Regions from separate parts of the Paenibacillus sp. J31R109 genome, predicted to be linked through region 4. Evidence: riboswitches for the same ligand, from Rfam matches in the RefSeq annotation. Region 4 holds a riboswitch; each other region holds the start of a gene.
What was found. A riboswitch is a leader RNA that binds a small molecule or an ion and turns the genes downstream of it on or off. The one in region 4 is predicted to bind cyclic di-GMP.
Positions count from the first base shown of each region.

Region 1: linked by a shared signal. The riboswitch ahead of AC58QT_RS32280 (transglutaminase domain-containing protein) and the one ahead of AC58QT_RS10245 (GGDEF domain-containing protein) in region 4 are both predicted to bind cyclic di-GMP.
Region 2: linked by a shared signal. The riboswitch ahead of AC58QT_RS28485 (diguanylate cyclase domain-containing protein) and the one ahead of AC58QT_RS10245 (GGDEF domain-containing protein) in region 4 are both predicted to bind cyclic di-GMP.
Region 3: linked by a shared signal. The riboswitch ahead of AC58QT_RS27360 (PilZ domain-containing protein) and the one ahead of AC58QT_RS10245 (GGDEF domain-containing protein) in region 4 are both predicted to bind cyclic di-GMP.

Region 1 is NZ_JCAUAR010000024.1:42,484-44,685, reverse strand. Features, by position in the region: gene srtB (class B sortase) at 1-182, shown strand, start outside; gene AC58QT_RS32280 (transglutaminase domain-containing protein) at 192-1,022, opposite strand; cyclic di-GMP riboswitch class I at 1,078-1,160, opposite strand; gene AC58QT_RS32275 (collagen binding domain-containing protein) at 1,317-2,202, opposite strand, start outside.
Region 2 is NZ_JCAUAR010000016.1:78,506-80,707, reverse strand. Features, by position in the region: partial or broken gene AC58QT_RS28490 (malate:quinone oxidoreductase) at 1-230, opposite strand, end outside; cyclic di-GMP riboswitch class I at 966-1,058, shown strand; gene AC58QT_RS28485 (diguanylate cyclase domain-containing protein) at 1,127-2,202, shown strand, end outside.
Region 3 is NZ_JCAUAR010000015.1:15,582-17,783, reverse strand. Features, by position in the region: gene AC58QT_RS27360 (PilZ domain-containing protein) at 1-790, opposite strand, end outside; cyclic di-GMP riboswitch class I at 859-945, opposite strand; gene tadA (tRNA adenosine(34) deaminase TadA) at 1,200-1,658, shown strand; gene AC58QT_RS27350 (hypothetical protein) at 1,663-1,998, opposite strand; gene AC58QT_RS27345 (DUF1697 domain-containing protein) at 1,973-2,202, opposite strand, start outside.
Region 4 is NZ_JCAUAR010000002.1:1,059,686-1,061,887, forward strand. Features, by position in the region: gene AC58QT_RS10240 (hypothetical protein) at 1-84, opposite strand, end outside; gene AC58QT_RS10245 (GGDEF domain-containing protein) at 287-1,306, opposite strand; cyclic di-GMP riboswitch class I at 1,435-1,531, opposite strand; gene AC58QT_RS10250 (helix-turn-helix transcriptional regulator) at 1,604-1,930, opposite strand; gene AC58QT_RS10255 (methyl-accepting chemotaxis protein) at 2,121-2,202, opposite strand, start outside.

The DNA.
Region 1 (2,202 bases), on a different contig from region 4:
AAGCCTCTTACGAGAATGATCAAGCTTTTCTTCAAGCACTACATGAATACCGCCAGAAGTCACTTTATTCCACAAAAATTAACCCTACTGCGAAAGAACAAATCATCACGCTTGTTACTTGCAGTAATGAGACCGATGATACACGTCTCGTTGTGCATGCGGTCAAAAAAAAGGAGCCTTAGGCTCCTTTTTTATTTATATTCAGTTTCAGCGACAGGGTAGTCACTTTCTTCCCATGTATGCTTCATGCCCTTGAGCGCTTTACTCGTTATATTATAATAATCCATTGATGGATTTGATGTTGAATCATTAAATACAGTATCTAGCATATACCAATTATCCTCGATGTTCACTTCATTCCACATGTGCGGTTGTTCTATATCATCATTGATATAACCTACGATTAGATGGCTTGTAATTCCCGCTTTGTTCAGCAGCAAGTTTGTAAGGATTGCATAACCCTGACATACTGCTTTCTTATTGTATAGCGCTGAATATGCCGTATGGCCAATCTCACCTAAATCTTCATACGAAGTATGTGAGACAACAAAGTCATGTATAGCTAACTCTTTCTCAAAAGGAGTCATCTTCGCCGTAATGATTTCATTCAATATACGGTCAACTTCCTCGTCCACATATTGATCCTGCTCCAGTGTCGTTAAATACTCCGGATGCAAAGTAATCTTCAGCTTACCGATACTACCTTTCATCGAATAAGTTAAACTTTTCATATTCCAAAATAATTCTTCTTGCAATCCACTTTGAGCTTCGTGAATAGTATCCTTCACACCTTGCAAATAACTTGTTGAATTTGTCGGTCCTTTAGCCGTGTAAAGAATCGTTATCTCTTGTGGTTTCTTGGCTAACTCTTCTTGTAGCACTACTTCCAGCTCCACTAAATCGTTAACCTCTACTACTGAATTGGTAGAACTCGGAATTGACGTTGCCGCACTTACCGTTGTAGAGACCATGAAGATAAAAAGCGTGAATAGGGCAAGGGACAAATACAACTTATTACGCATAACAAAAAACCTCCTTTGTAGTGAAGCCAAAAGAGGTTAGATTACTCTACTACCCCTTGGCGGCCCGACGATCATAGCGAATGCTTTAGACTCGTGGCTTTGCGTCCCTGCCTTTCGACAGGTTTGCCTTTTTCAAAAGTTAAATGATATAAAAACTATATGTCTATTCTACCATTTTCGACATTGATGTCAATTGAATTGTTTCAATTGGTAGTCGAGGAGAACTAGGTTTAAAGTAGTACGAGAGAGCAGGGTCCCTGCTCTCTCGTACTTTTATTACTTTATGAGATGAGCTCAGCGTTTTCTACGAACTCTCCTTCCTAACATAACACCCACTAGTATGAACGTAAGACCAGCAAGCTTAACATATAGATGACTGGACTCCCCTGTTACTGGAAGCGTTGCAGGTTCAACAGTTGGGGAAACAACCACATCAGGATCGGACGGCTTAGGCGATGGAACCGTCACTATAGGTGGTGTAGGCTTCGCCGTCGGTGTAATTGACGGACTTGGCGTGAGACTTGGTGTCGGTGTTGGTGGTGATGTTGGTGTAGTTGTTGGTGTAGTTGTTGGTGTAGTTGTTGGTGTTGACGTTGTTGGTGTTGACGTTGTTGGTGGCGGCGTAGTTGTCGGTGTTTTGCTATTCGTATACGTCATCTTTTTATTCTCAGCCGATTGTAACGAAAACGGATACTCATTCCTATCAAGAATGTACCCACTAGGGGCTGCGATTTCCTTAATCACATAATTACCTGCAAGCAGCCCTTGGAAAATAGCTACACCTATTTCATTCGTAGTTTGCGTTTGAATGAGATTCGTGGTTTCTCCAGACTTCCGGTACAACTCATAGATAGCGCCGCTAAGTGATAATTCTCTGTTAGTGGCATCCAGTTTCTTCACTTCAAGAGACCCGCGCACACCACTTCCAGTACCTGAACCCGTAGATACACCCACCACAATGTCTTTAACTGTTTCTTTGGTAACCGTCGTTACATTATTCCCACTGAAGCTCACTTTGTTGGAGACCAATTCCTGATCACGAGCTGCAATGACAGACTGATATTCCAAAACAAAAGCTGTCGAGATCAGACTTTTGAACTTTAATCGAAACGTCTGATTCCCTTCCGCATCTGTTTGAATATCAACTGTGTATCCAGTTCCCTTTACTAACTCTACATCC
Region 2 (2,202 bases), on a different contig from region 4:
CACAGTGCCGCGTGGCCCGTACCCGCATTATTCCATTCGTTAGAGCTTTCCTCACCAGCATTTTCAAGTTTCTCAAAAACTTTAATTTCCCATTCCGGCACTAATTCTTTCAGAAGTGTACCTAAAGTCGCACTCATGATGCCAGCACCAATCAAAATGACGTCTGTTGTAGTTTGTCTGTTGCTCATTTTTACCATCCTTATACCCTGAAGTTTGCAGAAAAGATAAAGGCGCGCCTGCTTAAGCGTTACAGCAAGCCCGGTCGCGGCCTAATGAGACACCTTTTCCAGATCATTAATAAGCCAAACGAAAATTATTACTTACTATTATATGATAGTTATAAGCCATACGACAAGAAGTGCGTTGAAGAAGTCTTACACTCATGGGCATGAATTCATGTCCTTGTCATAATATGACGAGGCTTTCCAAGGTAGAATGGGGTAGAGGAGAGAACCGATCCAATTATTAGCAATACAAGTATGCCCAAATTCTAATTAAATAATTTTCGCGTCTCAAAAAAATTGCGAATTCCCCTCACTTTTTTGCGATTGCGCTCGTGGTTAACCAGTACTCTTTACCATTATCATTTCCTCCATAAAGTACTTTGCTTACTAACTAGAATACACCCTACTAATGGTAATGTGTATTTTTATGTTTTATTAAATTGATAAATTATTATTATCATCAATAAAACAAAATGAAAGGCATGAAACATTCACCTATGAAAGCCTGCGTCCATGTACCTGATGCCATCCCCTGCCACACCTCAGCTATCGGCTTAGCCACTTCAATCGTGGACTAATCCTTGTATTTTACCTATAAAGTAAATAACTGGGTCGACTTTACCTTTCTTTATCGAATTCGACAAAAGCCCGCAATTATCGCTATATACAGTTAATTTTTCCCTACTCTATAATGGTTAAATAGTAATAGATTTAGTGGGTATTATGCCTGTAAGTACGATCAAATTGAAAAGGCAAATCATCGGAAACGATGAGACGCAAAGCCATGGCCTAACGCATTCCTTACCCGAATGCTATGGTTGACAGGTTGCCGAATAACTAGGGATGATCCTTTATTCGGGATGATCCTTTTTTTATTCTGGGAAATGGGTAGGAGGGTTCTCATGCATCATTCGCAAGCGGAAAGTTATAATTATGTCCTTGTTTTGCTTTCTTTCGTCATTGCGTTGCTCTCGTCTTACACGGCTTTGAATTTAGCTCGGAAAGTGTCCAATTCAGTCGGATGGCACCAGAAAAGTTGGATTCTGTGTAGTGCCCTTGTCATGGGTGTAGGCATATGGTCTATGCATTTCATCGCGATGCTGGCTTATCATTTGCCTAGTGGCATCACGTATCATATATCTATCGTCAGTATCTCTGTTCTTGTGGCGGTCGGTGGGGCGCTGATTGGTCTCCTTGTGGCCTTTCAAGCCGGTTCGATTCGCTCTAGCTTCCTTATTGGGGGTACCATCATGGGACTCGCAATCAGCGGCATGCATTATATCGGTATGGCAGCTCTACAAAATGTGACGATCCAGTACAGACCCCTACCCTTCACACTATCTATTGTAATTGCCATCTTCGCTTCCATCACAGCACTTTATTTCTTTTTTAAACGCAATCATCAGAGACTGTTAACGAGCTCTTTCATTATGGGTGCCGCAATTACTGGCATGCATTATATGGGCATGGTAGCTGCTGACATGTCGTTCCCTACAGAAACTCATTCTCATAGTAGCAATGCGATGAATATGGAATTGGACTTCTACGTTGTAGCTATGTATGTGGCCTTCGGAGCCTTGCTCATCTTTGCAATCAGCTTCATTAGTTCGTTATCCGTTGATCGACGACTAGCCGAACAGATTGCACTCAAAGCTTCAATTTTGGAATCCGCTATCGATTGTATTTTCATGTTTAAATCGCAAGGCTGGATTATTGAATTCAACCCTGCGGCAGAAACGATCTTCGGTTACACGCGCCAAGAAGCGCTGAGACGTACGTTTTTCGATCTTCTCTTCCCGTTCGATCAAAATGGACAAGATGCTGCTTTATTGTATCAACTAATAAGTCAAAAGGCTGATTCCGTCATCGGCAAACGATTTGAAATTACGGCATACCGCGCTGATCGCACAACCTTTCCTGCAGAAATTATCATCACGAATATGATGTATGGTGGAAAAACCATTTTCACAGCCTACCT
Region 3 (2,202 bases), on a different contig from region 4:
ATTGATTAGCTCCAGACTTTTTTTCCAATGCTTTTTTGTACTCTTCATCCCGCTTCTGTTCGAAGTAGGTTTGGATCTGATTTCGCAGAATAAAACCGCGCAGCGCATTGCTTTGTTCCGCAGGAACGCTCTCGAAGCTAGCTCCGTAGTAGTAGCTGCCCTCTTGCTTTTCTTTCCTTATAATTTCCAACATACAAGGCATTTCGAAGCCTAAATCGAGCTGTACTTGTAACTGACATTTTTTATGTAGAATGGCATCAATCATGGAACTATCGTTAATCGTGAAACCAAGTCCATTCATCGAAATATTTTTTATTGAAATCTCAATGGCTTGTTCAAGCTGATACTGTTCTTTCTGTTGGATATTCTGAAACCCAAAAATTTGTCCTATGTTTTTCACATTCACCCGCGGGAACTCCCGTTTCTCCGAAAACTTCTTTCGATTCTCCGGGGGATTAATCACAATGAGCGAACCAGGCTCTCTAGCCACGACTGTCGTATCAAGAACAAAAAGACCCGATTTGGTGTATAGCGTCATTTTGGCCTTATCCCCAAGTTGAAACACTTCATATTCCGGCAACTCGATCTCCATGATATCGCCTTGTGCATAGGTAAGGATACCTGTAGACACAAAATCATCCTTCGCTAAAACAGCCCTAGAATCGATTAATACTTCCGCGTCAAATCCTTCTTTGCTCCCATACCGTTTCAAAGTATCCTGATTCATCGCCATGCTCACCTTCACCTCTCCCTCTATCGGACGAATGGATTCCACAGCACAATTCCGCACAAAATAGACTGCTCCTCTTCAATATGAAAGGGAACAGCCTATACCTTAATCAAAAAAAAGCATCGATTTTCGGTAACCAGGCTGTCATAGTTCCTTAGAACCGTAGACCCTCAGCTTTGCGTCCTTGCTTTTCAACAAGTTTGCTATTGTCGAACCCTGCTATGCTATTCAATTTAGTCTTTGTTTATGGTCTAAAAGACCCACTATTACCACCATTATACGTAGCCTGGATATTTCTTTCAACTAAAATCCTTGCATGGGCGATGTTTTTATTGTATGAATGTGTAGTGGAATGAATATCCACAGGTTTATAAGTTATCCACATTGTTATCCACAGCTTGTTAACAACGAATATCTGTTCGGATTTTTATGCACATGTGGATAAACTATTATTGCGAGGTGTCCCCCTGTGGATCAACATATCCCCTGGATGCAAGAAGCGATTGGCGAGGCGCTTAAAGCTGAAGCCATCCGTGAAGTACCGATAGGCGCAGTCGTCGTCTATCAAGGTCAAATCATAGGCCGCGGTTATAATTTACGCGAAACCACCCTAGATCCTCTCGCACATGCAGAGATGATTGCTATTAAACAAGCGAGCGAGCATCTGCAAGCCTGGCGCCTTCTCGACTGCCAGCTCTATGTGACGCTGGAACCTTGTCCGATGTGCGCAGGTGCCATCGTGCAAGCACGAATACCGCAGGTGATTTACGGAACAGTGGATCCGAAGGCTGGCTGCGCTGGGACGTTGATGAACTTACTGCAGGAGGACCGATTCAATCATCGTGTCGATGTGGTTAGTGGCGTTTTGCAAGAGGAATGTTCAACGATGTTAACGCAGTTCTTTCGAAAATTACGGGGAAAAGCGTAGGCGTTCAGCCGTTTGAAGTGTGTCCTGGCTGTAAGGCCTCGGCTAACTCTACCAGCTTGCTCATCGTATTCCAATTTCGCGTCGTCGTGCGATCGCCAAGTTTCTGAATGTTGCTCGCCAGCTTCGAATCCAACACACTTTGCCGAAACAGAAAATATATTGTGCAGCCCTGTATCTGAAACTCATCGACTTCACTCTGTCCCTTGGATAAGATGTCGGTGAATGTCGGCGGGGCTTCTTCCGTTAGTACGGAAATTTGAATGCTCTCCCCTTCGGACAAGTCATCTGCGTCATAAGGACAATTCCCTACAAGTTCAGCTAGCTCCGCTGCGGTGCGCAAAATAACGGGTAGGCGCTACGCCAGCCGCATCGCTAATTGCTTTTTCAATACGTGGTCTTAGTGACTCACTTGGCTCCTCCGATTGAAACAACACATTGCCACTTTGCAAATACGTCTGTATGTGTGCTAATCCTATGGCCTCTAGTGTCTTTTTCAAGTCGGCCATTTTGATCTTATTTTTGCCTCCTACATTAATCCCGCGCA
Region 4 (2,202 bases):
TTTTTTGAATTTATCCGTAAATGCATCGAAACCTGTAAGCTGTTCACCGCCAACAATGATCTTGACCGCATAATCGTTGACCATTTGGTTAAGCTGTGCATTTTCTTTCGAGTAATTCGGAAAGTAAGGTGCTAATCCTAGATCAATCGAATTTGCAGTAACTTCAAGAGGAAGACCAGCGTTGCGGATCAGCGTGTCCGCGGCAGCCAGCTCGAGAAGCTGCGGCGCACGCTAGAAAATCAGTAATGAAATACGTATGGTTATGACTATAAGTTACGTTCATATTTTAATACTCGCGATCCAGTTCGTCTTTATAGGCTACAATTTTATTCTTACCGGACCGTTTAGCGGAGTACATACCTAGATCAGCTTGCTTAAGCAGCTTCTCTGGGCTTATACCATTGCGGGATATGCTGAATCCTATGCTTAAGGTGACATTACTCTCTCTCTCTACTCTAGAACGGAAGTTCTCTGTCCACTCTTCAATACGCGAGATCGTATCTTTATCATCAATAACAGCAATGAGTTCTTCACCCCCATAGCGCCCTGGAAAACCAATTTCATCCGTCTCTTCTTGTAAAATTTCAGCGACGGTCTTTAATGCAGCATCCCCAGCATGGTGGCCAAGGGTATCATTGAGCAACTTAAAATTATCAATATCCGTGAATACGATCACACATCCCCCTTTTTCCACACATTGCTTAATCCTAGCGCTGATAGCTTTACGGTTGTACAGTCCAGTTAACCCATCTATTAATGATGAGTCCACCACACTCTGAAACATAGTTAGGAAACGTTCGATAAAGATTAAGAGCAGCATAAAATAGTAAATAATCGGTAGAATATCTTTTGCAATTAGGATCCATTTTTCTGTTCGCCATAGGTGGTTTGTTTCAATGTTTATCACAATAATAGCTGAATAGATTATTAATGATACTCGGTATTTAATCATCTCATCTATATGAGGGCTGATAAGTATCCAGGAGATACATACAGCAGCAAGTTCAATGATGAAAAGTGATACATCTGCATGGAAAGAACTGCTAAAGAAGAGTAAGAGTGGGATGAAAATCGCAGCAACCAAATAGTAAATTATGCTTCGTTTTATCTTATTAAGGTATGAAGCGTAAATTCCAATATTTATGTTCATGAACATGATGGCACTAGCAATGTGCAGTAGTGATTTGGATCCTATCGAGGTCATTTTAAGGACTTCATATACCACTGCAAGTATCAGGCCGAATGTTAGTATCAAATATACTTGTTTTTTTCTCAGTCGAAATAGTCTTAAAGCCATAACGAGCATTACAATTAGCAAGATACAACAAATTGAAATGGTGTAGAATTGGAACGTTATTTGCAAACATATGCATCTCCTTATTTATAAATTAAATAGGATTATTTCAATTCTTTTCACGCAAAAAACAAGCCTTTAAAGGTAACCCAGCTATCATCCCAGGATGAATATGTTTCCTGGCTTAGACCTGTGGCTTTGCGTCTCCACCTTTCGATGGATTTGCCTTTGTTCATTATTGCTTGTTTGCGGGTACTTTTTTATTTCAATTTCGAAATAACGCGATTTAGCATACAAATCTATCTGAGATCATTGCTGAAAATAAAATGGCTCCGATATATTCTCTTCATTTTTAAAAATATTGACAAGAAGCAGGTTGAAAGAGTCTCGATAAATAAATGCTTGAAGCTCCCGAATGGAATGTGTTCTGGTTTTAAACTTAATCTTAGTAATATGATTATTCAGCGTTTTTTCAGTGATATGGAGTTGTTCACCTAACTCTCTATTATTGTTTCCACAAACGATCAGCAGGCTCAATACCTCAATCTCCCTCGGAGTAAGACAAAACCGTTCCTTAAACGTATTGAAGTACGCATTAAATACGGGTGACTCTACAATTAATCGGTTTACTATCATCGCTAGATTCATTCTCCTAACATAGTAAGTATGTGTTTCAAAATCTCATTAAAAATGTTCCCGCAATGCGGGCTATCACGCAGACAAATAAGCCCGACATAGGTTACACGGGCAATGACATCTCTCTATAATCTTTAAGAATAAAAATGGAAATGTCACGGAAACATTGGAATTGCGGTCCTTTACAATCTTAAGAAGAAAATTGTTCCTGTAATGTTTTGGAAAGCTCCTTCAAACGGAGTAACTCTCTATTAATGTGGTAAGAAGTATTC